Regions from separate parts of the Halobacteriovorax sp. genome, predicted to be linked through region 2. Evidence: riboswitches for the same ligand, from Rfam matches in the RefSeq annotation. Region 2 holds a riboswitch; the other holds the start of a gene.
What was found. Region 2 has a riboswitch for cobalamin ahead of ACN5L8_RS12100 (acyl-CoA thioesterase). Riboswitches for the same ligand answer to the same signal wherever they lie in the genome.
Positions count from the first base shown of each region.

Region 1: it holds a riboswitch for cobalamin, as region 2 does, so the genes downstream of both, ACN5L8_RS10930 (TonB-dependent receptor plug domain-containing protein) here and ACN5L8_RS12100 (acyl-CoA thioesterase) in region 2, are expected to answer to the same signal.

Region 1 is NZ_JBLXBP010000003.1:511,363-527,170, reverse strand. Features, by position in the region: gene rlmN (23S rRNA (adenine(2503)-C(2))-methyltransferase RlmN) at 1-915, shown strand, start outside; gene ACN5L8_RS10960 (D-alanine--D-alanine ligase family protein) at 912-1,913, opposite strand; gene ACN5L8_RS10955 (putative zinc-binding metallopeptidase) at 1,910-2,917, opposite strand; gene ACN5L8_RS10950 (winged helix-turn-helix domain-containing protein) at 2,993-3,304, opposite strand; gene ACN5L8_RS10945 (winged helix-turn-helix domain-containing protein) at 3,451-3,768, opposite strand; gene ACN5L8_RS10940 (hypothetical protein) at 3,891-4,481, shown strand; gene ACN5L8_RS10935 (hypothetical protein) at 4,585-5,100, shown strand; adenosylcobalamin-variant (AdoCbl-variant) riboswitch at 5,172-5,300, shown strand; gene ACN5L8_RS10930 (TonB-dependent receptor plug domain-containing protein) at 5,270-7,042, shown strand; gene ACN5L8_RS10925 (MFS transporter) at 7,024-8,178, opposite strand; gene ACN5L8_RS10920 (UvrD-helicase domain-containing protein) at 8,203-10,362, opposite strand; gene ACN5L8_RS10915 (FKBP-type peptidyl-prolyl cis-trans isomerase) at 10,451-10,921, shown strand; gene ACN5L8_RS10910 (porin) at 10,999-12,081, shown strand; gene ACN5L8_RS10905 (cation:proton antiporter) at 12,078-13,220, opposite strand; gene ACN5L8_RS10900 (ABC-F family ATP-binding cassette domain-containing protein) at 13,223-14,839, opposite strand; gene ACN5L8_RS10895 (mechanosensitive ion channel family protein) at 14,989-15,808, shown strand, end outside.
Region 2 is NZ_JBLXBP010000003.1:749,304-765,111, reverse strand. Features, by position in the region: gene ACN5L8_RS12155 (SWIB/MDM2 domain-containing protein) at 1-139, shown strand, start outside; gene ACN5L8_RS12150 (DEAD/DEAH box helicase) at 172-1,299, opposite strand; gene ACN5L8_RS12145 (DUF3820 family protein) at 1,360-1,578, shown strand; gene ACN5L8_RS12140 (hypothetical protein) at 1,575-2,018, opposite strand; gene ACN5L8_RS12135 (hypothetical protein) at 2,108-2,581, opposite strand; gene ACN5L8_RS12130 (hypothetical protein) at 2,584-5,622, opposite strand; gene ACN5L8_RS12125 (hypothetical protein) at 5,875-6,540, shown strand; gene ACN5L8_RS12120 (Bax inhibitor-1/YccA family membrane protein) at 6,542-7,288, opposite strand; gene ACN5L8_RS12115 (sensor histidine kinase) at 7,358-8,671, opposite strand; gene ACN5L8_RS12110 (hypothetical protein) at 8,832-10,322, opposite strand; gene ACN5L8_RS12105 (pentapeptide repeat-containing protein) at 10,348-10,914, opposite strand; gene ACN5L8_RS12100 (acyl-CoA thioesterase) at 10,959-11,354, opposite strand; cobalamin riboswitch at 11,320-11,494, opposite strand; gene ACN5L8_RS12095 (hypothetical protein) at 11,573-12,202, shown strand; gene ACN5L8_RS12090 (hypothetical protein) at 12,260-12,652, opposite strand; gene ACN5L8_RS12085 (hypothetical protein) at 12,750-14,258, opposite strand; gene ACN5L8_RS12080 (hypothetical protein) at 14,345-14,686, opposite strand; gene ACN5L8_RS12075 (MerR family transcriptional regulator) at 14,758-15,663, opposite strand; gene ACN5L8_RS12070 (TIGR01777 family oxidoreductase) at 15,765-15,808, shown strand, end outside.

The DNA.
Region 1 (15,808 bases), 240 kb from region 2:
CGTGAAAAAGCTAAGGAATATGACCTTTCTTTACTCAAAGTATTATGGCAAGGCCTGTCAAAAGATGGGACGAGAAAGTTTCTCCTAGGTCTTAAAGATAAGAATTCAATTGAAGCTGTTTTGATCGAAAGTGAAAATGACAAGCGACTACGATCAACTCTTTGTATCTCATCACAAGTTGGCTGTGCAATTGGCTGCACCTTTTGTCATACTGCCACCCAGGGCCTTACAAGACATCTGACGACAGCTGAAATTGTCGGTCAATACTTAACTGTATCAAGCTGGATGCGCGAGAATGTAGATAAAGATTATCAAATCTCAAATATTGTTTTTATGGGCCAAGGTGAGCCTCTTCATAATTTTGAAAATGTTAAAAAGGCCTGCTACCTCTTAACTGATCCTTTAGGAATTGCCCTTAGTAAGCACAAGGTAACTATCTCAACATCAGGATTAGTACCCAAGATTAAGCAATGGGAAGAGCTACCGGATGTGAATGTTGCCATTTCACTACATGCAATTAGAAATAACCTACGCTCTGAGCTTATGCCAATTAATAAGCGCTACCAAGTTGATGGCCTACTTGAGGCATTGAAAACAATTCCTGTTAAAAACTCTCGACGTATCATGTACGAGTACTTACTCATTAAAGATCTAAATGATACTCAAGAAGATATTGATGGCCTCATTGAAAATCTGCCTAAAAAAGAATCAAAAATTAATATTATCCCTTTTAATGAGTACCCAGAAAGTAAGTTCAAGAGACCAAGTGATGAACACATTGAATGGTTTCAAAGATCACTACAAGCAGCGGGACTAACCTGTACGGTACGAGAAACAAAGGGCGATGATATTTTAGCAGCTTGTGGACAATTAAAGACTCAGTACGAAAAGCTCAATCTTCCTAACTCAAACTAATTAACTAGTTTCGTTATTAACTTTTTATAGCTTATCCCAGCTGACTCTGCAGCCATCGCAAACTCATCTTTCATCGCGATATTTGGATTTGGATTGGCCTCAATAATATATGGGATCCCATTTTCATCAACACGTAAATCAATCCTAGCATAGCCATTTAACTCAAGAACTTTATATGTTCGCTTACAGATTTTTATTATTCGCTCTTTAACTTCTTTAGGAATATCTGCTAACTCAATATCGATACCTTTTGATTTGCGATACTTCATATTCCATTTGGCCTTCTCTGAATAGAGTTCAAGTTCAGGCTTATCAACTTTGTTAAAACGAAGTTCAAGAATTGGTAGAATCGTTAATCGTTTATTACCGATAACTCCCACAAAGAATTCACGACCTTCGATAAATTCTTCAACAATGACCTCTTCTTCGTATTTATCCATGAGATACTTAATACGTTCAAGTGCCTTCTCTTCACTTTTTACAATTGAAGCTCCACTAATTCCTAATGAAGCATCTTGGTATAAGCACTTAACGATTAGTGGGAACTTCAACTTCTTAGAAAGCTTCGTTTTTTTACGATTTTTAAAGACTTGAAATTGTGGTGTTTTTATTCGGTGATATGAAAGAAGCTTCTTGGCCATTGCCTTGTCACGTGCAATCATTAAGCCTCTTGGATTATTACCTGTATACTTAACCTTAAGTAGCTCTAAGTAGGAAACCACATTTTGATCAAAGAGAACGTTACCATTGAATTCCTCAAGTAGATTAAAAACAATATTTGGTTTGAATTCATCGATGGCCTCTCTAAGAGGCATTAAGTCAGAATAAAGACCTACGACTTTTACGTTATGACCAAGATTCTTTAAAGTCTTAATAACATTGTATTCAGTAATCCAAGGCTTATATTCAAACTCTTCCCGTGCTTCCTCCTCCTTAGAAATATCTTGAGGTGGAATTAGATCTGAATGGACAAGTACGAGAACTTTCTTTTTACTCACATGATAATCCTGTCGCGGCCCTCAGTGAAAAACTTTTTAGTATGACTTAGCAAAAGTTTTTCTAAGTTTTGAGTTCCTCTTTCATTTGGAATATATAGCTTCTTAACTGAAGTGATATTCTCCAAATCTTTAACAACAGAATCTATTTTATATTGATATGTATTAGTCTTCAAGGCGATGTTTCTAATTAACTTCTGGCGATTATTTTTTAGAACAACTCTTAAATCTGTTCCAGTTGTTGAATTATCATTTAAGTATGACTCAATATGCTTAAGACTTCGTCTCGTTAAAGACTGCTTACGTAGTCTCTTCTTCTTAAGCTGAAGATACTCTGCTACAGTTAAGGTGCTCTCCTCTATCGAGTCGACTTCTTTATAACAAACGACATTTGGCTTCTTACCGCGTAAACTCTTCATTTGAGAATCAACGTATTTAAGCTTTGTTAGAGCTGGCCAGTTTTCATATATATTTCTCCAATTTGATCTTGGAGTTAGCCAGGTTGCAAATGTTTCTGCAAAGTCTTCCTCAGGATGGGCCTGAGCATAATGATCTTCTAAGTGATATACATAATTCTTAGAGAAAACTTTAGGAGTATATGAATTTGGATAACGTTTATCATGATCACCAAAGATACTCTTTCTTCTTTGCTCGTCTTTTAAAAAGTAGGCATTATCCATAACATGCCCACATTCGTGTCGCATAAGCTTCATAAACCAGTCACGAGTTTCACCTTCGACATGACCGATGTACTGTCTTTCTAATGCTATTAAACGTGGGTGCATTAGAGTAAATGGTATCGCAATTCCAGAGATAGAATCAGGACAAAACCAATCATCACTAAGCCAAACCTTTGGTCGAACTAATAAATTCTTATTTTCTAATTCCTGATTTAGCTGATCTAAACAATTTGAAAAAATACTCTTATCAAATGAGATATCGAGTTCCCATAATTGGGCCCCCAATATATCTCTTTGATTAGAATTTTCTAAATTTAGTTTCTTCATTTGCTCTTCCAGTTAAGGGCCGATTATAGCTGTAACTGGAAGAAATTAAAGAAGAAAAGCCTTGGCATGAATTATTTATAAGTCATTAATACAGACTTGGCCGTTACGATTAATCTTGAGCTTAAAGTCGACTCCCTCGATCTTTGCTCGAATATGAGAGAGATGCGTATTTATCGTTTTATTGGTCACAACGACAGGTCCCCACGCTCCCATTACTAATTCTTCTAATTTGTAAATTCTCTTTCCCCCTGAGATTAAAAAGTAGAGAACCTTATACTCTGTTTTTGTTAAAGCTACCTCATTATCTCCAACATAAACCTTCTCCTCTTTGTGGTTAATCCTCAGGTTTCTAAATCCTACCCAATCATTCTGGATAATAAATGTCATATTTTTAACTCCTCCCCCTTCAATAAATTAGGTTAATGGGAGGCGAAAAAATTAACAACTTATAGATAGGAAATGTCTAAACAATTATCCTAATCATAGAAATATTATTTCCTACAGATATGAAAAATGGCTATAAATTCAATACATTACAGATCGTGTAAGCAAATTTGGTTGTTGCGATTTATACGAATCCTGAAATCAACACCTTTTGTTTTATGTCTTAGGTGCGTGAGGTGGGTATTGACAGTTTTATTTGCCACATCTACATCTCCCCATATAAATTTAACTAGTTGCTCCCTCGGATAGACTCTTTTGCCACCATCGAGAAGAAAAAATAGGATCTTACACTCGGTTTTTGTCAGCTCTACCTTTCTTTCATCAACATAGGCCACTCGATTTTTTGGGTCCAAGGACAGATTTCGAAAAGATAGGGTCTGATTATTTGAATTATTAAGTGGTTCCATATTCATTTCTCCTCCAGAACAATCATTGAGAAAATTTTATTCCATTGAACATGTCCATGTTTGTGAGGTAAAAATAAACCTATAGGGATTATTCACATATTAATTGGACTTAAGAGTAATTGATGAAAAATAAGAAAGTACTATTTTGGAGCGGTGGTTTAACCTCTCTTGCAACATTAAAGAAACTATTAGAATCACATAAAAAGGATGAAATTATTCTTCTTTGTCTTCTTAATAAAGAAGGTAATGAATTAGGTCATACAGGAATCCCCGAAGAAGTACTCCAGCTACAAGCTCGATACTTAGGTTTAAAATTAGTACGACTCTATCAAGATGAGTTAAGTAAAAAGGTCTTAGAGAAATTTGTCCAACAGGGATTTGAATTCTATTGTGGGTCTCGAGATGGCCACTTCATTGAAACAACCCCTCTACTGAATTCCCTAAAAATTGAAACTCCTCTTAAAGGTATTGCATATACTGAGTTAATGGAACAAGACCAGTCGAGAACAATTCTAACTTCAGTACAAAACGAAGAAGATCAAAGATTACTAGGTAAAGAAATAAGTGATATTTCACAATATCTACAACAGAGTAATCAGCAACTAGATACTTTTGTGATTTACGATCCACTCTTTCGAATCCGCATTCCATTTTCAAAAAATATTGTTGTTGAAAAAGATGGTTATTTTATCTGTAAGATAAGAAGCGTTTAGTATTCAAGAAGTTTTCTCTTAACTTGAATTTATTTTAACATTACCTCCATACTTGCTTGCCTCTTGGGTCATATAATCAATGGTGATCACTTTTGGAGGTTTTATGAAGTCAGAAAGTAAAAGAAGGAAGTTTCTCTTTGTTGGTGCTCGAATTGTTATGGGAACGGTTCTACTTCTAGGAGGAGTTACTCCAGGTCTAGGACTATTAACAGAGTCACAATTTACACCTGAGGCCCTTTCCTTTATTAATTCTCTGCAAGAAACTGGTTATCTTTACTACATGATTAAATCACTCGAAATTGTACTTGGGACAATGTTCCTATTAAATTTGTTCATTCCATTATCGGCCGTAATTGCAGCACCACTTGTAATTAATATCTTATTTTTTGAGTTATTCTTATGTAACTCATTTTTAATAGCGCCGATATTACTAATTGCCTGTGAGACAATCGTGTATCTAGAGCATCGTAAATTATTTAATTGGTTATTTAAGTATCAAGTTCATACACATACAAATGATTTAGATGCACCAGATATGATTATTCTCTCAGACTTAAAAGAGAAAGATCCTAAAACTTATAAAAATGTCGTCAATTCTCAGTACTATCACAATATATAATTTCTATCTTACGGCCCATTGTCTTCAAGCTCTTCTTGACAGACAATGAGCCTCCTGTGAAAATTCATGAATTGAAAAATTCAACAAGGTGAACTCTGTGAAATTCAGAGACTGTCCCGCAACGGTTAAAGTCCGATCCCTGTTTTTTAACTTTATATCTCGGAGGAAGATCATAAAAACGCCACTTATTCTATTATCTATAGTTTCATTACCAATTCATGCTGACATTTTTATCAAGGCCTCAAAGCTTGAAACATTAAAAGAAAAAATAACTAGCGATGTGACTGTCATTACCGCCCAAGAAATTGAAGACTCTGGAGCAACGACCTTGCAAGAGCTTTTACAAGGTAGGTCATCGGTATTCATACCCCAAACAGGAGGACTTGGATCAATCGCAAGTTTTAACTTAAGAGGACTACCAACAGGTTTTTCTAAAGTTATTATCGATAATATCGAGCTTGTTGATCCAACTGATATAAATAACTCTTTTCAAGTGAATAATCTTTTACTCGAAAATATCGAAAGCATTGAGATCTTAAAAGGAAGTCAGTCGATACTCTATGGATCAAACGCTGTTGGTGGTGTTCTAAAGATTAATACAAAGAAAGGACATAAGAACAATTCATTAAATCTTGAATACGGAAGTTTAAATACAGTTAAAGCTGGCCTTCAGAGCAGCGGCAACTCTGATAAGCTCAATTATGGATTAAGTGCGAGTTACCTCTCAAGTGATGGCTACTCTGCTGTCAATGAAGATAGAATCGAAAATGCAGAAGATGATTCTTTTAAAAACTTAAACCTCAATCTTAATTTAAGCTATCTTTTAAACGAGCAATTAGAGTTTAATTATCAAGGTCAACTTCTTGACTCAGAAGTAGAAATTGATGGTTTTGAATCCTCTCCACCGTATGGTCCAATCGATGTCGTTGAAAACGATCTTAATGAATACCTTCAATCAAATCATTACCTAGGGTTTAATTATTTTTCTGAAGATGAAAAAATAACGATAACTCCAAGTATTCGTTATTCTCATATTAAGAGAGAAGACCCTACGAATAGCTTTACGCCAATATATAAAGGTAATGAGACTCAGGCTAAACTTGATATTAAGTATAAGCACACTCTAAACCTAAGCCTACTTTCTGGAGTTGAGTACACAAAGCAAGAAGACGAAGTTGAGAATTCTCAAAGTGAATTATACTCAGTTTACACTGCAGCAAACTTAAGTCTTGAGAAATGGTTTTACGATCTTGGACTGCGATTTGATGACTTCTCATCAATACAGTCTAACAACTCAAACGTAATAGGTAGCGCAGGTGCAGGTTATCGAATTAATAATGAGATCTCTTTAAAGGCACATATTTCACAAGGATTTAAACTTCCTACACTTTATCAACTGGCCAACCAAGTTGATGATTTAAAACCAACAGATAGTATAAATACAGAGTTTATCTTTAGCTACAATACGATAATGTCTCAACTTGAGGCCGCTATATTTAACTATGATCTTAAAAATCAAATTGATTACGATACTACTACTTTTGGTTATGACAATATAGCAAAATCTCAAATTCAAGGGATTGAATTAAATCATTCAATAGAATTTAAAAATAGTTTTAATATAAAGACATCTCTAACTTTTCAACGTGCAAAGAATGAAACAGATGATTCTGATTTATTAAGAACACCAAAACAATTAGGAAGTTTAGTTTTTGGTTATCAAATAAGTAAAAATCAAAGACTGATTAATAATTGGCAATACGTTGGAAAGAGAAAAGATGTTGGTGGAGAGCTACCGTCCTATGTTGTAGGTAATTTCACTTATCATTATAAAAACTTTTCTTTTAAAGTTTTAAATATTCTTGATAAGGATTACGAAAACGTCGAGTACTACGGAACGATGCCTAGAAGCTATTATCTCTCTTATAAACTCTCATTTTGATGATATCTTTTAACAAGACTCATCGCGATGAAAAATGAAACCATAGAGCCAATATTTAAGAGATAAAAGAGGTAGAAAGCGTTGCCAGCACCAAAGCGATCGGCGATTGCACCAAAGATAAAGTGCATAATTGCAATACCTACTCCAATATAACTCATGGTACTACCAAGAACGACATGATTCTTTTTTGGAAATGAATTGGAAATCCAATCGACAATGACAGGGAAACAAAACGACATAAACAGCCCTGTCATTGCATAAAATATTTGATGTATCTCACCTAAGCTAAAACAAATTAATGTCGAAACTAAAGAGATAATAATTAACTTTTTCGATTCTAATTCAATCCTAAAAAATGCGAATCCTAATCGCCCAATCATAAGGAAGAGAAAGAAATAAGAAAGATAATTATTTGCTACGTATTCACTAAATCCATGGGCCTCAACAAGATAATACTTTATTCTAGAAGAAACCATAATCTCCGAGGCTACGTAACAACCGGCAAAAAGGCCAATTAAGAGATTCATGAAAAATGCATCCTTCATTGTACCGTGGTTTTCTTTTATATCTTGATGATGACTATCATGAGTAAAAAATGAATAAATCAAAACAATAGCACAAGGAATTGCTAAAAATTTAAAGTAGTGAATCCAACTAAGATTAACATAAAGAAATAGTGATAATAATTGAGGGGCAAGGAGTGAAGAAAGCCCATAAGCTCCATGTAGCCCCGATAAGAATCGCCTTTTTTGAAAAGGTGGTGCTCCAGAATCAACCATAAAATTCATCGTGATACCAGTAATTCCAAATCCAAAACCAGCTAAGGCACCAAAGACTAAACTTAAGTCGAAGTTTTGAAAGTCTCCTCCTGCACCAATACCATATGTTCCTATTGCCATCATGATCATAGCAACTCGAGTTGAGACAACAGGCCCTAGCCTAGGTAGCCAAAGAGAAGTTGAAAGGTATGCTAGAACAGAGGTAATAGACATTAGAGAAAAGATTAATGAGCCCTTATCAGGCCCAATTGAAAAGAAGCGAAGTAGTTCTGGATAAACGGCCCCACGTCCATTATCGATAAAGCTTAGAGCGACTAAGGACATATAGCCTAGAATTACGTATCCAAAATTTTTCAAACTTCTTCCTCTATAGTCTCTTACTTAAGCAATAAGAGACTTATCTTTATATAGTAACCATAATTGGTGGATTGCACGTGTCGCTGCTAAATGTAGACGTTTACGAGCAGTGTTATCAATTGGATAATTTTCCTTATCGCAATCTGGAATGATGACATAATCAAATTCTAATCCTCGGATTTGTTCTACTGTTGTGACTTCAATCCCAGGCTTCAGTGAGAAGTTCTCATCTAAAACAAGTCGAACACTTCCGACCTCTTCAATTTCTCGATACAGTTCTCGCGCCACACTCTCCTTAGCACAAATAATGGCAACAGAGGCTTTCGGTTCGCGATTCATTAGTTCAATAAGAGCACTACTCACTAGCATCGCCGCATGTTCCAAATGTTGAACGGATGTTTCAACAATTGGTCCACCATCTCGCTTTGAATCAGGTAATTGCTTAGGGGCAAGTGGACCTAATACATGATGAGCGAAAGAGACGATCTCTTTTGGTGAACGATAAGAAACATTGAGCTCTTCAACTTGAATATCATCGACATCTAATTCAAGGTTATGACATACATCGTGCCATGAAGTGAATTCAAAAGTGCGATCAATCTGCTGAACACTATCTCCAGCGATTGTGAAATTTCCATCACGATGTTTAATTTGACCAAGTAGCTTAAGTTCACTTTGTGAAAGTTCTTGTGCTTCATCTAAAAAGATATGCTTATAGAATTTAAATTCACGGCCAAAATACTTTAAATGTCCAAATTGTTTTACAATTAAATAATTATAAAGTGATAGATCGTACTTATCCACAAATCCGGTAACTTCACTATCTCGAGACTCTTTACTAACGTAATCACTATCAGAGTCCATTAACTGAATTTGTTTTGCAGTATAGAATTTTAAGTCCTTAAGCATATGTGACGTTACTTGACGATTAGTCATCTCAGGAAGTTTTTCCATTAGACTATAGTCTGAAAAGATATTTAATAACTCTTCTCGTACATTTTTAAAGCTCTTTAATAACTTTCTTAATTCTACTTTTAAGATCGAATCATGAGTCTTCTCACTAACTCTCTTAAGTTTTAAATAAAGAGGGCCATCTTGATTATCGAAGAATTCAAGGTCATGACCTTTAAGTTTTGCTCGAATTCCTTCTTCTTTCTTTTCAAGATATTCATCAATTAAACTAAGAAGCTTTGGATTTCTTTTAACAGTGGCAATTGAATCCATCGGATTATATTCAATCTTCTTTGGTATATTTCTTATATTTTGAAAAATAATCTTTTTAATAAGATCATCAAGAGTAGAGACTCTTACATTTTCAAGATTAGACTCAATTAGAAGCTTCTTTGAAAGCTTAACAAGTCCTTGGTTTGGAACAATAACCATTACATCTTGTTGGCGAATTCCATCTTCACGACAAAGTTTTGCAATCCTATAAAGAGCAACTGTAGTCTTACCACTACCTGCTCCCCCCGTAATTAGAAGTGGCTTATTCACACTTTGATTAACAAGGTCGTATTGAGTTTTATCTAGGAGTGAGATTACTTCTGGCCCATCAAATCCAGTACGCCCACTACCAAGGGACTGATTTGCACTCCCTTCTCCTCCAGCAAGTTTTTTAACTGTTTCATTTAGGGACATCCATTTATTATCACGATAAACAAATGAGTCCCCTTCTCGGTCAACTCGTACCAGTTGTCCATCTCTAACAGTTAAGATGGCCTTCTCTAAAATACGTCCTTCGATAACTCGATCATCGAGATCAAAGTCAAAGTCATCACCTTGTCCATATTGATAGAAGATTCTCGCCATTGGTGATTTCTTCCAGTCAATAATCTTAAACTTTAGCTCTTTATGTGAAAATGGTACGTGTCCAATAAGGAAGTCTTTTAACTTTCCATTTTGCTCAATTTTAAAGTGACCAAAGAATGGAGATTCCAGGCTTGGCATACTTTGGTGCTGTTCGTAACGCTCGGCCAATTGATTCAATAAATTCATCTGCTGGATAATTCCAGGTAAATCATCTTCCTTACAATTTAGCGACTCGTCGCGCAAAGCCTTGATATTATCTGCAATATCGGCCAGTGCTGCGGCGTTCAAATCAGGTAAACGTTTTACCAATTGGATTGTTTCCTCAAGGAATCCATTGATTTTTTCGATGTATTTTACATTATCTAATTCACTCATTCTTTATTTGCCTTCTATCAAATACATTGTTAGGCTGAGACTTTATACTCTTTTTTATTAATAAACACTAACAACATGAGGGCTTATTATGCCAAAAGTTATCGGATTTAACTACACATTAACGAACTCAAACAATGAAGTTTTAGATACTTCTTCTGAACATGGTCCACTTCTTTTTCTTGAAGGTGTTGGACAAATTATTCCAGGACTAGAAGAAAAGGTTATTGGAATGGCAGTTGGAGAAAAAGCAAAAATTGACGTAGCTGCAGCAGATGCTTACGGAAATAAGAATGACGAACTAGTTATTAAAGTTCAAAAGTCACAATTTCCAGCTGACGCTCAATTAAATATTGGAGACGTATTCCAAGTAAACCAAGATCAAGGTCTACCTCCATTTACAATCGTCGAACTACAAGGTGAAGAGGTTACTCTTGACGGTAATCACCCTCTTGCAGGACAAGATCTAACTTTTGATATTGAAATCACTGAAGTTAGAGAGGCAACTGATGAAGAAGTTGCTCACGGTCACGCTCACGGTGTAGGTGGCGTACAGCACTAAGAATTTACTTTTCTTAAGTTAAAAAACCACACAAAACCCTTTTACTATTAAATTAGACTAATTTTAGTGAGGGTTTTGTGGGGTATATTCAAAAATATCTTTCTATAATATCCATTCTATTTACTCCTAAAATAATTCAGGCCAAAGACCTTGGTGAAAATTTTAGTCTATACGGAAAGCTTTCAATGGCCGCTATTGGCCAAGCGGGAGTTCAGTCGCTAAATAATAACTCCTCTCGTTTTGGGTTCAAATATGAGAGAGATGACCTACTCGAGGGGTTCACCACTGGTCTTCGTGCTGAGTTTGGAATCAATACCAGCAATACGAGCCAAAGCGTTCAGGAAATTCCTAATACGACCGGTCGTTTTCAAGTAGATAATACTAGCGACCGGCCATTTTCAACAAGACTAACTTACCTCTCCCTATCCAAGGGAGACTTTGAGGCAACGATTGGAAAGAACTGGTCTGTCTGGTACGACATATCTGGCCTAACAGATATCTTTATGGTGACAGGTGCATTTGCCTCTTCAACTTATACTTCAAATGGTGAAGTTATTGGAACGTCTCGTGGAGTCGATCTAGTCCAACTACGTTATAAGCTAGGAAATATTCACTTAGGGGCCCAAGCAAAACTAACAGGAGATGAGTCAACAGATATAACCGACTCTGCTGGCAATGTTATTGGCCAGCTCGTCTTAGAACATAGTATTGCAGCTTCTATTCGCTATATCACAAAGAATATCATTCTTGGTGCAGCTGCAATTAATCTCATTACAGATAGCACAGGAAAAGATATTAGCGAGACATCGGTTTCAGTTGGAGCAAGATACATCTATAAAGAATTTTTTACGGCATTTAATTATGCTGATGCAAAGGATCTTGAGCTAGTGGATGGAAACTTTATTAGAACTGATGACTTTGAGGGATTAATTGGTTGGAATATCACAAAGAGACATCAATTAATGATCGGCTATAATTGGCAAAACTCTGATGAAGTTAATTATGAAGACTACGAAATGTCCTATTATCTTGCCTCTTATATTTACCGATATGATCAAGTTGAACTAGGTCTTGAGCTTGTCTTTGATGATAGCACTGAGCCAAGTGGTGAGCGCCCGGAAAACCATCAAGTTATCCTAGGCGCAACATTGTATTTTTAGAAGTTCTCAGGTGGAACTTTCTTAAACATAAACGCAGGGATTACACTTGCAACTAGTGTATAAATAACAAGCCCCGAAACGATCTCTAGTGGTATATCAAATCTTTCTCTTGAAATTTGGGCCATAACAAGACCAAAGATAAGAGTTGGAAGAAGTGACATAGTAATTTCCTTACGATCAGGCCAAAAGTCCTTCATAAAGAAATTCATATTTGAATATGTATTGATAATTCTCAATGGAATAAAGACTCCTAAGAAAACTAAACCAATGATTAATCCTTCAGTACTAAATAGGTCTTTTGTAAAACTAACCCCTGCTTTGAAGAAGTAGAATGGGATAAAGAATGAGAAGAACATTTGTAAGTTCTTAATAATTTCTTCTGACTTATCCGATTTTCCAAAGTGCTTAAACTCTGAAGCAATAAATCCAACGATAAATGCACCAACAAGATAATAAGTTCCAATTTTCTTTGTAATTACACCACAGATAAGAGCTGTAAGAATAAGAAAACCAACTTCTGAGTCTTTTGCATAAGGCGCTATATACTTGAAGAATAATTTATATGCTAATGGTAAGAAAACACTTAGTGCAATAAGAACCATTGTTGAACTTCCAAGGTTCACAAGGCTTTCAGACTGCAACGTAACAAAGAGTAATAAGATCGCTGCAATTTCTTTAGAGATGGCCTTTGAACGAATCCAATACTCTTGACCTTCTGAGAATCCATAATTTTTTAGAGAGTTTAAAATAAAACCTGTCGATGGCGTCATAATACCAAGAGCAATTAAAGTCGCAGGCCTAAAGGCAATTTCAAAGTAAAGAGAAATTCCAAAAGCAACTAAAAGCGTAATTGCTAACATTTGAGTTACTCCTAAAAATAACTCCTTCCAATTTTGCTTTAGCTCTTCTATTTCAACTTCAAAACCAGCAAAGAGAAACAAAGAAGTAATACCAAGACGAGAAAGCATAAGAAGAAGCTCATCTCCTCTAAACCACCCCAGTCCTAATCCAGCTCCGACACCCAAAGCAATCGAAGAAATCCCTATTGGGATCTGAAACCTCAGTAAAAGCTTTGGCAATATTAAGAGCACTGTAAATAGTATTAAATACTGTGCTTCAGAATTAACTAAGTGAATCATATTTAAATCCTTTCCAAATATTCTTTATAGTTCCCAGGAAAAATTCTTACTTCACCTTTATCGACTTCGTAAACCTGCTCGGCCAACTCACTCAAAAAGTGTCTATCATGGGAGACAAACATTATCGTCCCTTCATATCTCTTAAGAGCATCTAAGAGGACTTCTCTCGATTTAATATCTAAATGGTTTGTTGGCTCATCGAGAACCAGAAAATTATTATTTTGTGAAAGAAGAGTTGCAAGAACAAGTCGCGACTTCTCTCCTCCAGAGAGATACTTAACTTTCTTATCAACGTCTTGCCCGCGAAATAAGAATGCCGCAAGAAGGTTTCTAATATATCCATCACTAGCTGTTGGTAGATCCTTTCTTACTTCATCAAAAACTGATGATTCAGGATTTAATACCTCTAGTGAATATTGTGAAAAGTAGCCAAGTTTAATACTTGGGCCAATACTAACACTTCCTTTTGTTGCGTCTGTATGGCCAGTGATACATTTTAATAACGTTGACTTACCTGCACCATTAACACCCACAACTGCAATTTTATTTGTTCTTTTAACAGTTACTGAAAGGCCATCAAAGACATCGTGTTGCGCTCCTTCACTTAAAGGCCAAGACTTTGCAAGGTCCTTAATAATAACAACATCATCTCCACCTCGCGGAGGTGTTGGAAATTGAAAACTTATGCTTTCTTCTTCAGCAGGAACTTCAATGCGATCAATTTTATCTAATTTTTTCACACGAGATTGTACTTGTGCCGCATGAGAAGCGCGGGCCTTAAACTTTGCAATAAATTCTTCTTCTTTGGCCAACATATCAGCTTGCCTTGAAGCTTGAGCGATTAATTGCTCTCTTCTAATATCTCTTTCTTTTTCGTAGAAATCATAATTTCCCGAGTATGTGGTAATTCTCTTATGAGCGATCTCAATAATCTTATTACAAACATTATTCATGAAGTCGCGATCGTGGGTCGTCATAAAGATCCCCCCTTCAAAAGTCTTAAGCCAATCTTCAAGCCATAGAATCGACTCCATATCAAGATAGTTTGTCGGCTCATCCATGATAATAAGATCAGGACTTATCACAAGAACTCGCGCAAGGGCGATTCTCATTTTCCAACCACCAGAGAAGTCTTCAATCATCTTCCCGTGATCTTCTGGCATAATCCCCAGTCCAGTCAGAACTTCTTCAGCGCGAGTTTCGAGGTCATAGCCACCTCTTTTTTCAAACTCTGATTGAACATCACCCATTTTCATGAGGACATCATTCATTTCGTCATCACTCATATTGGCGCAATCGGCCAGCTTTTCTTCAAAAACCTTAAGTTTTTCACCTAATTTTGAAATTTTATCATCTCCAGACATAACAACTTCAAGAGCTGTTTGGCCCGCAAGCTCACCTACTTTTTGTGAAAAATAGGCCCAACGTAATTTATCGGGAAATGATACTTGTCCTTCATCTGGCTTTTCTTCTCCAATAATCATTCGAAATAGTGTTGTTTTACCAGCTCCATTTGGACCGACGAGACCAACTTTTTCACCTGGATTTATTTGAAAACTTCCTCCTGAATAGAGAGTTTCACTACTTTGAATTTTTGAAATATTGGAAACGTTAAGCATATGAACAAAAGTCCTTTATTTTTGATTACTTATAAATGATTTTCAGGTTGATTAATTTTATCACTATGTTATTAACTATGTCTTTAACATTTGCAATTTTGTGCAAATAGTTATTCTGGATTTATGGATTTGAGACTATAATTAAGCTTATGAAATTAGAGAATATTTTTATTAATGCAAATGGTGAAATTAAAAAGTCAGTATATTTAGTATTACTGATTATTCTTTTCTATTTTATTAATCACTTTGTCTCTTTTGTACTAAAGAAGACAAAGTCCGTTTCTACAGAGCAGAAAAGACGTTATGTTGTTAATACAAATATCTCTCTTACTATTTTATTTGCTTTTATTGCACTGTATATATATTCGGCAGAGATTAAAAACTTGGCCTTTTCACTCGCTGCTGTTCTTGTTGCAATCGTCCTTATTACAAAGGAATTCTCCCTTAATTTAATTGGTGGAATCTATAAAACTTTCTCTGGTGGCTTCATAATTGGTGATGCTATCGAAGTCGATGGAAGAAGAGGAAGCGTTATCGATCGCGATCTTTTTACAACGACTCTCTTAGAATTTGGGCCAAATAAGAACTCTCATAACTTTACGGGACGCTCCATCATTATCCCAAATTCAGTATTTCTAAGCTGTAAGGTAACAAATGAAACATTCTTAAAAAGCTATGTTCTCCATAGCTTTAATATAATATTAGACCCTCATGATGATTGGGAAAAAGCAGAGCAAATACTTCTTGAAAGAGCTGACTTCTATTGTTCAGAGTATTTTGAAGTGGCCCAAAGAGCTCTTAATAAGCTATTTACAAAGTCTCATCTTGAAACCCCTCTTTTAAAGCCAAGAGTTCAAATTACTTTTAATTCAAAGGAAGAAATTGAATTAAATGTAAGAATCACGGCCCCTTTTCGCACAAAAGGAACAGTTGAACAAAAGATTATTAAAGACTTCATGCGCGAGTTCT
Region 2 (15,808 bases):
TACTCTACTTCCAATTTTTAGAAATACAAACTCAACTTCTAAGTCTGGAAAAGTAACAGATCTTCGTAATATGAATGAAGGTGAGACAATCAACATGATGCAAATGGCTGCGATTGTTGGTGCAAATATCGAAAAGTAATTTTCAAAAGATATTCAAAAAATATGAGAGGCCTACTTTGTAGGCCTTTTTATGTGAATATCAAGACCAAGTTCTTTTTGGATTCTATTAAAATAGCCTTCTTCTTGCGGTGAAATATAAGAGATCGCAATACCTCTTCTCCCCCCACGGCCAGTTCTTCCGATTCTGTGTGTGTAATTTTCGATTTGTTGAGGTAGGTTGAAATTTAAGACATATCCTACACCATCAATATCAAGACCTCTTGCTGCAATATCAGTTGCCACAAGAACGTGCATGGCACCCTTTTGAAACTCTTTTAAATTATAAACTCTTTGGCGTTGATCGCGATCAGAATGAATTGCACAGGCCTTAATATGATTCTCTTTAAGATACCTTTCTAATTTATTTGCCTGAGACTTTGTTTTCACAAAGACAATTATACTTTTAATATGGCGGTCTTTAAGAAACTTCAAAAGAAAGTCGGCCTTCATTTCTTCTTCAACAAGATAGGCCATCTGACGAATCCCTTCATGTCTTGCGTGCACTGGTGCAATCTCAATACGATGAGGGTTAACTAGAGTTCTTCGAGCTATTTCTTCAACAGGCTTTGGCATCGTTGCAGAAAATAAAAGCGATTGTCTTTCACTAGGAAGTTTGTCCATCACCTTATCAAGATCATTTTTAAATCCCATATCAAGCATGCGATCTGCTTCATCAAGGACAAAGTATTTTAAATCATCAAGAATAACATAATCATCTTCTAATAGATCCACTAGACGGCCAGGTGTTGCAACTAGGATCTGAATTCCTTTAGCAAGCTTTTGAACTTGTTGCTTACGACTGTGGCCGCCGTATATGGCCATTGTCGATAAGGCAAGTCCCTTACCATATTGCTTAAAGCTTTCTTCTACTTGCATAGCAAGTTCACGTGTTGGCACAATAACAAGCGCCCTTACATGAAATGGATTAAGCTTTCTCTTACTTTCTTTGATTAAATGAAGTAGCGGAACACTAAAAGCAGCAGTTTTCCCACTCCCAGTCTGTGAGATTGCAATAAGATCACGCCCTTGTAAAACTGGTGTAATCGCTTGTTCTTGAATTTCAGTTGGTTGTGTATAACCTTTCTTTTCAAGAGCTGATAAAATATGTGGGGATAACCCTAAGTCTTTAAATTCTGCCATATGTCATATTTAGCAAAGTATTTAGGGGCCAGTCAACGAGTATTAATTTATAATGTCTTTATGGATATTGAATTTAATAAGGAACATCTATTAAAATTTGTCCAAATTCGTATGCCCTTTGGAAAGTATCAAGGTCGCCTTCTTATAGACCTACCTGATGAGTATCTTGTGTGGTTTTCGAATAAAGGCTTTCCACAAGGAGAGCTCGGCAAGCTCTTGGAAGAGCTGGCCGAGATCAAACTTAATGGATTGGAATTTTTATTTAAAGACCTTCGCTAGAAGCAATCATCAATATGTCTTTCTGGCATTGTGTGTCTAAGAGTGTGCTGAAATTCAAAACCACGAATATTTGCTCTTACATCCTCTATTAGAACAACCCCACACTTTTGTTCGTCAAGCTTGATTGTTTGCTTTGATAGCTTGATCTTAAAATCAACATCTTCAATTGAAGGATTGTCTCCGACGACGTCCTCTACGTTTCTCGTATCATGAGTAAATAAACAAGGTCCGTCCTCACCAACATTTCGATGATTTAGAAATGTTTCTCCAGCTAGCTCCGGAACAATGACTTTTACAAAGTAAATGCTGCCATAACCTAGGTTCGTCCATTTTAATTTAGCGCTACTAATATCAACAGGTAATTGAACCGTACGCTCTGAAATAACTGTCGTTTGTGCAAAGCACGTCAACGAAAATAATACAACTAATAATGCTTTCATAAATTCTCCCTACTCTTTTTCTTTATTGAAAAAGTTTGTTAAAGAGAAATTATCGAATTAAGTATCATAAATATAATGATTATAAATTATCATTGTGATTCAATATATTTATTATAAAGAAAAATGCTCCAAAAGCTGATTCCAACGATGTTAAAGAATAAGATTTGTAGAACTGAGAAGAACTTAAGTTTTTGTCCCTTATTAATGGCCAGGTAAAGTTTAAATAGGGATAGAATATTTAAAATGAGCGGAACAAATAGCATTCCAAAGATCGCCAAACGTAGAGAATCGTGAAGATAATCGATATCAAGCTTCTTTTTACCATCAGAAAGAGGTATCTCTTTTACTTCAACACCTTCTTTTTCTAACAGGGACTTCGCTTGATAATAGTCCAATTCATTAATAGATATAGAATATTCTTTTGTGGCAGCACTATTAAGATAGATATGATCATTTAAGAGCGAGTTTGATGACTCGCTCTTAATACCATGACTTTCCAAAAGATCCACAATATGTTTTGCATCCTCATGGATAAGCGTTGAATAGATCTCTCGTTTAACCACTGTTATTGGCCAATGAGATCTCTAATTGCTGTTACACAATTGGTCTTCTTTTTTAGCTGAGGAAGGCCAGAAAGATTTGTGGCCGCATTGGCGCGATTGTATGCGCTATCTTCTGCGGATTGAATCCTTAATCGTTGAAATTCTCGGGCCTGTGGTGAAATTTCTCCAGTATAAGCTCTTCCTTCAGAAGAAATCGCAGAACGAGCTCCCCTTGGTCTTACTGCCCTTTCCCAATTAGTAAACTTTGGATTATTTGTTAATTGATCAGCTAATGGTTTATAAAATTTCATTTGCGTATAATGTTCAACATTAGATAATGCTTCACCAGCAAGTGGTCTAAATTCACGCATCTCTAGACCAAGATCATCAGTCATCTTCTTTAAGTCATCTATTAAGCGATCTGGCCTTTCCAGATACTCTTCATGAGAAATACTTTGCATCTCACCAGAGATCTCATCATTTTTATTTAATGCTTTATTTAAAATTGCACGAAATAGCTTCATTTGAAGAGCACTCTCATATGCATCTCTTGGAGCATTAAACATTCTCACTTCGGCCTTGCGAATTTTTGGATTTACTCTAAAGGCAGGTCTCCACGGAACTTTTGGGTTAGAGATATCAAAGTCATCACTAATAAACTTAGGAGGAATGACATCCTGAAAATAGGCAGAAACATCTAAGTGCGTATAACGAGTCTTTCTTCCTACTCGCTTATTAAAATATCCTTCATTATAAAGGGCCTTTTTTAGGTCTGCTTCAGAACCATTCCAATTAGCAAGTTTTTGAGCAAACTCTTCACTAATATCGACAGGCTCTGCACTTTTAATACGATTGAGATCCTGAAATAAGAATGCAATGACTGACCTGTATTCATGGAAAGTCGCTAGAAAGCGAGCAAACTCTTTCGGTTTTCCTTCAAATGCCGTTAGATCAATATTTAAGTGCCCACCACCTGCTTTAATATATGGAAGGGCATTATTCTTTTCAAAAGTATCATATACTGCTTGGACTTCATCCATATTTGGTTCAAATTTTGGAGTTACGACTTCAATAGATCCAGCTCTAACAGACTCAACTAAGACTTCACCACTTGGGGTATAATTACGTCCAATACCATCCCACTCAATTCGCCATGAACGATCTTTTGAGTCTTTAATTTTATATGCGATATCTAAACCGTGACCGTGACCATCCTCAAAAAGTCTTTCAGGCTCACCTTCTCCACCTAGACGATCTCTTAGATCAACGGCCATCTTCTTTAGGTATTCTTCTTTTTCTTCTGGCGACATATCAACACGTGTTTGAAGCCAAGACATTTTTCCATCCATTAGCCTTTGGCGATTATAGCCTCCGCTACCATCTTCAATCATGGCATAGTCACCTTCAAACTTTAATGGGAACTTAGCTGAGTACTCAACTCCAAGATCGATTTTATTAACATCGACATTCATTCTTGTACCTGGTTTAAACTTATGAAAATTTTCTTTATCCGAAAACTTTCGAGCAGGCATCATATACTTCTTAACATCTTCAGCAATATTAGAAGATTTAACCCATTCTCTTTGTAAAGAGATTACGGCCTTCTTTAAATTCTCATAATTAGTATGACGTAAACTTGCGACATCAATTAAATAGTCTCGTGTTAAATTCTTTAAAATAGCTTTCTTAGTATCCCCTAACATTGGGTTATCATCATACCAATTCCATAGAGCAATATTGTAACCACTTAATCCAGCTCTTCTTAGTTTTTGAGCGGCCCTCTGGGCCTGACTACGAGTTAGTCCAAAACGCTCAACCAGATCATCTTCATCAGGGTATGTTGAGTATTCTCCAATGATATTCCAAGAATCAGCTTTAGAGATCCCTGTAAAGTCACCGCGAGAAAAGCGAGATGCCATTGAAGCTTGAATAAAGCGAGCGACACGAGAGTTCTTTGTCCCCGATCTAAACTCAATTGATATTGAGTTATTAATAAAACGATCTTCATCATCGACACGAAGAGGGCCACGATTTGTTTCATAACCGTCTTCCAATGCTTCGATAATTTCATAATCATCAATAATACTTTTATAATCAGCAGTTTCAATACCAGATCGTCCAGCTATTCCCTCCAAGACAATAAGGGCCTGAGCTGCTTTTGTTAACTCAGCTGCTTTTGAACGATTAAAGTTTCCACCAATAGGAACAACCATACGCTGGTGACCTGGAGCCTGAAATAACTCACCTCCGCGTCCCATCGTTTTCTTAAACCATGCGATCATTTCTTGAAATTCACCATAAGACTTCTGTGGTGCAAATTTAACTTCCCATCCAACAGAAGTGTCTTCAATTTCAGACATATACTTTTCAGGTGCTCCAAGATTGGGAACCATGTCATAGTAATCGTCAATTGGATCTACTAATGATGAGAACTCTCCTTTAAAGAACTTACGTCTAGTTCCAGGAGTTAAATAACTATATGGACTATTATTGGTCTTACTAATAAATTCTGACCATTTATTCATTAACTGTTCATGTGATGCTGTTTGCGGGTCAAAGTTATTTAAGAAGGACATATTAATGGCCTTATTTCGCCCCTTAGCATCTAATAACTCTTGTGCAGGATCATGGCGAACACCATCTTCATCAATCCATACACGTATCGATTCACCAGCTCGATTATTCATCCAACGACTAAAGAAGTCTCTAAGAAATGTAACTTGCTCTTCTTCATCCATCGAATAACCTTCGACAATAGCTTCAAACGTATCTGCACTAGGCCCAAAGATTCTTGTGACATAAGAAGATGAACCCTCTTTTTCACCTCCCCAAGAAATGGCGCGACGGCCAGAGCCTAAAACTTGGGTTGCTTTAGCATTAAAGGCCACAGATGACTCCATCATCTCACCCCATACTTCATAGGCCGTTTTCTGAGCGGAAGAAGCCGGCAGACGACTTAAGAAATCTGGATAATCGTACTTTGCGACATAGACCTGTGGAAATACCCCGGCCAAGAGAGAAAAGATTAGAATTAGTGACGGATTCTTAAGAAGTTTAAGCATTGTTTCCCCTAATAATAAAAATACTTAAGACTTTATCGGAAACTAAGTTAATTAACTTGACGTAAAAGCTACACTACTCAATATATTCAACTACTTAGTTATATTGAACTTTTGATAAGTCCCACCTATAATGCGCCAATGAAGCCACGCAAGCCAAATTATATCCGTATTGTACTTAAGGTAATCCTCCTTATTTTATCTATTTATATCTGGTTCGTTATTTATAACGGTATGACAACTCAAGGATAGAACGTGATTTTAAAGTTACTTATTTCATTAATTCTTTTCTCATTTAATTCATATGCACTAGAGGCCGGCCACTGTATTAGTGACTACTCAACTAAGCGCTATATTCAAAATGATTTTTCAGCACCATATCCAAAAAAAGTCATCTTCACATGTCGATATCGTTGCCTTGATTTAGAAGGCTATGAGAGTGAGGAGATTTTAGGAACATCAACGATCACTGTTAATAGTTTAAGTGATGATGCCTTAAAAGTCGTTTGCCAAGGTGTGATCGTAAAGAAATCAAAATGGGGATACGAGTATAGTCGAACTGATTCATTCTACGCTCATTTTACTGCGATAAGTGAAATTAAGGATTGGGCAAATAAGAATATTCCTCTTGATAATTCAATTAGTAAGAAGCTCTTACTAGATTTTAAAAAGACGATTACTTCTGTTTATCAAAGTTATGAAATAGCGGGACGCTCTAATACTCCCGTTGCAAAAGAGTTCTCAAAAGCAGCACAAGTTTTAAAAGAAATGGCCAATCAACTGCCAGAAGATCAGAGTCTATTTAATTTATATCGTAACAAGATTGAAGATTTAGATGGGAAAACTGGAAAAGATTTTAATTCAGAAAAGCTAATTATGGACCAGATACTCTTTGGAGCACGCTGGTCCATAAATATTTAAATTAGTCGCGACTATTTAACTTTGATAATAATCTTAATACTTCCATATAAAGCCAAATTAAAGTAACCATAAGTGAAAAGCTAGCATACCACTCTAAGTACTTAGGAGCACCTTGATTAACACTTCTTTCAATGAAGTCAAAATCAAGAATTAAACTAAAAGCAGCAATACAAACCACCACAAGACTAAAGCCAATACCTACTGGACCATTTCCATGAATTAATGGAATTGATGCTCCAAAGAAGCTCATGATAAAGCCAACCATATACACTAAGAAAATAGCTCCCATTGCTGTCATTATAATCTTCTTAAAAGTACCAGTTGCTCTAACTAGGCCCCAACGATAAAGAAAGAAAAGTGTGATAAAAGCACCAAATGTAATCGTTACAGCATTAAAGACTAATCCCTGGAATTGAAATTCATACATTGCTGAAACAGAGCCAAGTAATAGGCCTTCAAAGAGTGCATAGATTGGAGCTGTGAACATGGCCCAAGTTGGTTTAAAAATTGTAACCATTGCTGCAATAAGTCCACCAATAAGACCTATCATGACAAATGGTGAAAGTTGGCCACCCATACCATTTTCAAGAGCACCAAGTGTTTGATTCCAAGTATAAATAAAAGTCATCATCATAAGAGCAAAGAGAATCATCCCCTTATTGAAAACCCCAGAAAAACTCATTGTTTCACCTGTTGTTGCTCTTGTATTAAAAACATCATTTGATAGTGTCGGATTTGTCGACCTCATCATTCTCATAGATTCCTCTTTTGTTATAAATTTAATTCATTATAACAAATCCCTGAAGAAAAAGAAAAATTAAGAGAATAGCGTCTTTTTAAAGCTTAATTGAAAATGTGTTCCATGATTGCCCGGTGAGTCATTCTTAGTTCGGGACTTCACAGCAATAGTTCCATGACTGAGTTCAACAAATGTCTTCACAATGGACATCCCAAAACCTGTTCCTTTTTCTCCACCGGTTCCCTGTCTTGATGTGATGGCATTACTTTCAAAAAGAATATCTAAGAGTGTTTCATCAATTCCAACACCTTCATCAATTAGATGAATATGAACACCATCAATTGTTTCTTCTATGGCTATTTTTATCTCCTTACCTCTTTCCGAAAACTTGATTGCATTAGAGAGGAGATTGCCTAATATTTGATATTTTAATGCAGTTGCATTGGCCGTGACATAGATATTTCGATACTTCTTAAAATCATAATTTAGGATAATGTCTTTTTCTTGAAGCTTAGATTCAAATACTTTTGAAAGATAGTCCACAACATCATTAATGTAGACCTTTTCAAATTTTAACTCGACTTTACCTTGTTTGATCGATTGTAGATCCCGTATTTGAGCGAGTATATTTCCAATCCCAGTCGTGCAAGAATTAATACGGGCCAAGCACTTCTCAATCTCTTCATCAGAATTATCTTCTAATAATTTGAATAACTTCTTCTGTGATAAATTAATAACAGTTAAAGGGTTACTTATGTCGTGTCCAACGAGTGTTAAAAGAGTATTAATTTGTTCACTCTTTTCAAAAATGGCCTTATTAAAGCGGTCCCTTTCAGTTAAGAAAACAAACATATAAACAGTATTTAAAAAGATAAGTCCCATCATTATAAAGACACGGGCAGCAATATCACCAGTTTGTGATAAGTGATTTGCAAATACAAAACCATTTAAGTTGAGTACTAAATAATACAAAGTCGCTACGACAGGAATCACACACCAGATAATAAAGTCTCTGCGTGTTCCTACAACTCCAGCGATAAGAGGAAGAACGGTAAACCAAATAGGCTGTACACTATAAATTCCACCGGTATAATGAGTCCAAAGTACAATATGAGAGAATCCAGCAAACATGATTGCGTGAAAGATTAATGAGAAAGAGTGAAATACTTTATACAGAAGCGGACTTAATAGATGAATCGTTGCACAGACAATTCCCAGTTGATAGAAGGTAGGAATATCTGTGAATACATATGCGGCCAGTACGTGAGTCCACAATAAAGGTGCAGTAAGAAGCACCGTCAATAGATAGAGTCGAAAATGTGAAACTTCTTGATCTGAAAAGTTTTTCAAGTCCCCAAATAGAAGCACAATTAATTTATCACGTAACATCATAATGGCCAATTATCCCACAATATTTATTGCCACCTTCTTTATGAGGTAAAATTAGCGATGTAACTACATGAAATAAAAGAGCTTTTTCTCAGAACATAAAAGTACAATTATGATTTACGTCATGTGAATAAGCTCCAATTTCTGCCAAGAATTTAAGCCTTTAGAACTGAATACTTGCCGAAATTTTATTAAGTGGCATATATTCTATCCCCTCTTTTTTTAACTTTCTATCAAGGTCGATAAGGTCTTTTTTAAAAGTTATAACCGCCTTTCTTCGTCGAGGACATTTGAACTTATAATTAGCATCAATGAGTTTTGTCACCGTAGTTGGTGAAAAGAAGAGATTATCTGCCATAGAGTATTTCATTTGATCCCAGGCTTTAACAAGCTTTGACCTCTTCATCATCTTATCTCCCTTTTTAGGAGGTGCTTGTCTAAGTCGTAATGGAACCTGTCTCTTATCTAAGATTCCATAATTATAATGATCAGTAGCGTGAGCAACAGTTACTGTAAAAAGATAGGTCGTCACTGCTCTCACTAATGTATCACCTTTAAAAATATCACTACCATTTGGAAAATCATTAACGTGCTGATGACAATAATCAGACCATTTAGTAATCCAAAAATCACCATCTTCTACATCTGATAAAATTTCTGATACAAATTTATAGAAAACTTCATAGTAGCTTTTTAAATAGATGCCGTACTTTCCTTCAACACTTGGAGAATTAAGAGAGTATGAAAATGGAGGGTAAGATAAATTCCCTTTAATTCCCTTATATCCTTCCACTAGTAAATCTCTTAAACCAGCTGGCCCTCCTGGGTAAGGCGCATACACCATCCACCACTTCTCTTGAAGAAGAGAGCTCTTATAATTTAATACAGCATTCTCTAGTGGCAGAGTAAAACGAAAATGTGGAGATAGTAATTTAAATAAAACATGCTCTTTAGGTAATGATGTCTTAGAGATGGCATTTATTGAGTCGAATGGAAAGTGCAATAAAGGATGAACAACTAAAGTTGCACATAGAGCTCCTCCTTGAAGAACGAAGTACTTTGCTAGCTCCCATGCATCAGAATCCTCACTTATATCGAATACAGTCTCAGTGTCTTTGATGTAGATCGCCTGAACGATGAAGCGCTCTCCTTCTTTATAGAGGAGTGTTTTAGAAGCGCTGGCGTAAATACCAGGAAATGTTTTTACAACTCTTACAGCATCGAGATCGACAATAAACCATTCTCTCTCGTCTTTATTATAATCACTAAAAACTCTCCAATCTTCCTCATCTAATTGATCACTTAAAAATTTACTCATCATCGAATAATTTAATAAGTCCTCAAATTCCTTATTCGTGACTTCTTTTAGTCCAGGAATGATCTTGGCCTTAAGACAATAAAAAGGAGCAAGAGGTAAAGTCGCCATATAACGAAGGCCAATCCAAAGCCACCAGTCAGCGACTTCTCTAAATGGAACATGAATAACAGCAGGAGATTCTCCCCAAGGATGAACAGGAGAAGGCTGTGGCCAAGGCCCCTTTCTTTCATAGAGGAAATCTTTTTGCGAGTATAGATGTTTGTTTGAAGTAGCACTATTAATTTGTGCACGGATTTTGTCTTTAACCTTTAAAGCAAATTTCTCTGGTGTTTTCATTGGCGCCTTCCTAGCTTAACTTTGATTATTCGATTTCTATCCCAAAAGGGCCCAATAAGTTTAGGGCCTCAGGCATAGTGAATTTACATTTTTTTAAATTTGTATTTGTAATATCAATATAGAAATTAATTGCATGGCTAAAATTAGAGCCTTTCATATTGGCCTTTGAAAAATTCGCACCTAAGAGATTGCTATTTGAAAAGTCACAATTTTCAAAAGTTCCCTGAGAAAAGTCCGCCTCTTTAAAAGAGCTTTCAATAAAGCTTGAACTATTTAACGAGCAGTCCACAAAGCTTGTATAATCAAGAGAAGCTCTCTTAAACCTTAAATCAAATAAATTATTGCACTCAGAAAAGTTAATACCGACACACTTACAATCGCCAAATGAAACATCTCGTAGTGTAGCACCTAATAGATTTAAATTACTCAAATTTGAGTTATTAAACTTACATTCAATAAACTTGGCACCAGATGCATCTAATCCACTTAAGTCTAAATCATTAAACTCACAACAAATGAACTCGCCCCCTTTTAGAGAGCTGAGTTCACTAATATTTTCGCTATTAAATACTTCTTCTTCAAAATATGACATAGTCATATTTTAAATGAAAAAAGTTTATCCATCCATCTCTATTTTTATGAGAAAATAGGTACAGCCTTTCGTTCATCATTGATTGCAACTAGAGTGAAACTCCCCTTTACTGCTTCAACCTGTCCTTCTTCATACATTGCCTCAAGCATTAAAGTGACATCCACAATTAGACTACTTTTTCCAACTTTAACAACTTCTCCAATAAGTTCAGCAAAGTGGCCACCTGGGATCGGCATATTGAAGTCCACACGATCACTTGAAACAGTGACAAATTTCTTTCTTCCAAACCTTGTTGCGGTAATGAAGGCAACTTCATCCATCCACTTCAACGTGATACCACCAAATAATGTGTCATAATGATTTGTACTATTTGGGAAAACGGCCCTAACAATACGTGTTTTTGAGCGCGCGATTGCGTCTTTTAACTGATCTTCAGTCATAATTCCTCCTCGGGATAAATGTTATTTGCTAATTAGGATCGGACTATAACCGTTGCGGGACAGTAATGGATTTTCACCATATTCACTAATTAACTATTGGATATTAGATAGAAACGAGTATCAAGGCAATGAATAAAATACATTTTAACTGGCATAAATGAACAAAAGTGATATTTCATTTAAAACTTAAATAAAAATCGCATATAAAGGAATAAATAATGAAATACTTAATTCCCCTAAGTACTCTTTTTATAGGTCTAAGCGCTCAAGCAGTTCAAACAACAGCAAGACCTTTTAGCTTTGAGTTTTATGCTCCAACAAATGAACTAAATTTTGATGTAACTTTAGAGCAATGGTGTCGTTATGAGATCCCAGTGTGGTCTGACTCTGCTGAATATAAAACAAAACATCAATCAACTCCACTAAGGGAGAAGAGAACAAAATTAGGAAATGGCCTTACTCGTTTTACTTATTCTTTAAATAGTACAAAGTCTTTAGAACAAACTGGCTTCTTTAAATCAGGGAAAGAATGTACAAGTGGAGTCAGAATTATAGTGGAAAGCGCTAAATATGCACTTGGCTGGGCAGGACAATATAGTCGCCCTATTGAATTTAAATTTCTCGATGAAATGTATGCATTTAAAGAGTACGACACAACATTTGATGCACAATCAGATAAGAATATTAGACTATTCTCAGATAATGAAATCTCATTTGAATACAAGACATTCTCTGGTGGGAACCAAGTAAATGTAACAATTCTCTCAAATGGAAAGAGAATGAGAAGTTCATTTCCACAAGGTGTTTTAAAGAATCCAAAAACAAATATGCCTTACAAATTAAAATAGAAATAAAAAAGGCCTCTTTGAAAGAGGCCTATATTTTAAATATTTTAAATTAAACCGTTATTCCCAAACCTGATAAACTGCTTCTTCCATCTCAGTTACACAATCTGTAACAGCTTCATAGAATGGCCATTGTAGATCATATCCCCAACGACTTTCTTCAACCATTTGATTGAAGTTTGTATAACCTTTAACAATACAAGATTGTGGGTAGCGCTTTTCAGTTTCAACTTCACCACTATAGTCATAAACGATTAAATCTGCTTGAAGAACACATGAATTTGTATTCTCATCACAAACAAATAGGTTGAAGCTAAAGTTAAAATCACCTTCACACCATGTATCACCACAAATATTATCAATTGCTGTTAAAACCTCTGATTCTTGCTTTTGACTTAGTGTATTTGCAAAAATTGATGACGTAACTAGCATTAGTAGAATTAGCTTTTTCATTGGAATCCCCTTTAAATAATTTAGGGGAATATAGATTACGATTTACATGATGTATATTCGATTGATAATATTTACACTATACAATTATTAGATAACGCTATAGCAGTTCTTCTAACATTCTAACGCCACGACCAAGCTTGGCTGCAAATTGAGAATCTCTTGCATTTTCATCTGCTATTTTAAAAAGTGACTTTGAAGTGATTTGCATTCTAAGGGCCGTTTTAGCTTTTGAGGGTTCTTTATCCACAAATGATCTTATTAGCGCCCTTGCATAGGCTTCACTTACTTTTGCAATAAAACTATTTATTGGGCGGTAGTTTTTTGCATCTCTTATCAGCTCTTTCGTTTCACTTGTTTCTCTTATTTTATAACCTTTCTGCTCCATTTGCTTTTTGAATTCTTGTAAAACTCCTGGACCTCTTGTTGCGAGTCCAATAAAGAAAGAGTCGATATTTTCTTGATTAACAGGGATTCTCTCAATGTTATTGTAGAGAAATAACTCTGCTGAAACGAGACCTGACTCCTTAGACATCAATGCCATATCTCTTATATATGCTGAATCCATTTCGTCTTTATACTTTCCAACACAGATATTACATGCATATTTCTTTGCCTTATCATTACCAAAGCAACATGCTTCACATCCATAAGATGTATCGACTCCTGTTCCATGTCGATAGCCAAAATTATGAATCATCTCATGAAACATAACACCTTCTAACTCATCTGTGCTCGGGCCGTTCTTTATTCCACCAAAGAAGCTTTTTTCCATCTTTGGATTTAATGAAACAAATGGATGCTTAATACCTAGACTCTTAATCTCAACTTCACTAGTCGATGCATAACCGACGACACCATTATTCCAATTATAGTTTTTATTATGACAGATGAATTTTGTAGGATTCACTTTTCCACTTAACTGTATGTTAAAAAAGTTTAACAAGTTTGAAATCTCACCTTTCATTGACTTATCTTTATCCTGACTGGCCAAATCAGAGAGACAACTTAGACCTTTATCCAATGCATTTCGAAGCATCCTTGGAAACTTCTCATCGCCTAGATTATCTAAGCAGCTCTTGTGTATTTGAACTCCTGGTGTAAATTCAAAAACACCTCCTCCAATTCTTGAGATGATTGGATCGAAGTTATCAATAAAATCATCAACCCCCTCTAGACCTCTGAGGAAGTTTTCATAACTACATTTAATATTGGATTCATTACTTAATGTTTCTCTATGATCAAGATTTGAAATTTCTCTATCAACTATTAGCTTCTTTTTTCCATCATTTATGTCATAGAGTTGATATTGTGAGCTTGCGCCTTTATTTGATATGATTTCGAGCCGATCAAATTTACCATCAAAGTCATTATCTGCTTCTATACGAGTAATATTACCTTTTACCTGCATTTTATAATCATATTTCTGATCATAATTACGATCATTGAGGTGCTCTACGAGAGCTCCGTCTACATAGCGAAAGATATTATCAATTACTTTGTCTTTATTATCATCGAACTCAAACGTCTGACTCTTTTGAGCAAAGAGCTCAGCTGTAGCTAATAGGCAAATAAGAATAAGTGAATAGTATTTTAATTTAGCTCTCATCTTATTTAAGTATCGGTATTTCTTAAGAAAAGATAAGAAAAAAGGCCCAACGAAGTGGGCCTTAAGTATTTGAAATATTATTTAGATCACCAAGTATTATAACAACGCTGACGACTAAGCTTCTTAAGTGTCTGGTTGTAATAAATTGTACAGCTATGATACTCATAATGAAGCTGAAGCTTAATATGATGATCATCTTCTTCACCTACTGGCCAAAAATTTGGAGCATGTGTTACTTGAAGATCCCAAAGGCGATCTGCTGTACAGAAATCAAGTGTTGATTCGTAATTTAATAAATTTGCGCTAAATTCAATTGCTTCAACCTTAGCTGCGTCATTTTCAAATCTTAGGCATTCATTATTACCATTAAGTGCAAATACTTGAGCACTAAAGAATAATGCAATAAACATTAGGAATGTGTTTCTCATTGTTGTCTCCTCTATAAAGTCGAGGGAGTTTTACTAATCAAACAATGGTATGACAAAGCCTAACGCGTTAATTATGACAGCCCAGATAACCTCTTATCAAATAGTTGGAAGTCAGCAATAATCTCAACAGACTTAATATTTTTAAATTCAGGAAAGTCCAAAGGCTTCGCCCCACCTAATATGATCCTAACTGGTCTATTAAGGACTTTATCTACTCGGTTCAAATATGGAATGATATGAGTTTCATAATTCCAATGATCAGAGCTTACAACACCAAGGATGATATTATCGCATGACAGCGCGTTAACGGCCTCTGCTAAGCAATGTGCAGGATTTGCGGCACCAAGATAATAAGTACTATTTCTATTGGCCTTACAAAGGATATCAGCAATTATAATTGATAATTCATGAAGGTTTCCTTCAGGAGTAGCTAAGGCAAAACGTTCAGACTCAGGAAGATTTGGTAATCTAATTTGTCCAAGTTGTTCCCTAATAATAGTCGAAACGATATGCTCTTGTGTTACGGTATACATACCATCAACAACCATTTGTCCGGTTTGCTGCATTACAGGTAGGACAACCTTGAAGATAAACTCCTTGGAGCTTGAATTAAGCCTTAAGTATTCCGCTTCAGAATGAACTCTATCAATCTCATATCTCTTTAGGGCACTTAGTAAGCGCTCAACACCTTCATTAATGATGTGATTTGTCTCATAGGCCATTTCATCAGAAATCCCAGAAACCTGCTCGTTTAACTCTTGTAGAGTTAGATTAGCTACTTTAGAAATTGTTTGTCCGTGGGCAATGAGGTTTGCCATGGCCTTAGCTCTGGCCACATCTTCATCACCATAGAGCCTCTCGCCATTCATTCCCCTAACGGGCTCAAATGCACCATATCTCTTCTCCCACATTCTGATTGTATGGGGTTGAACTCGACAAATGTCTGAAATTACTCGGATACCAATATTTTTATTCATGAAAGCCTCTATATTTTACAAATTCTTGTTTAATTGTTGTATATTATATTATATATACAAAGCATATACAAGAGTTATTTCTTGTATACTCAGGAGGAAAAATGAGCATACTTATCACTGGAGCAACTGGATTGATTGGCCAAGA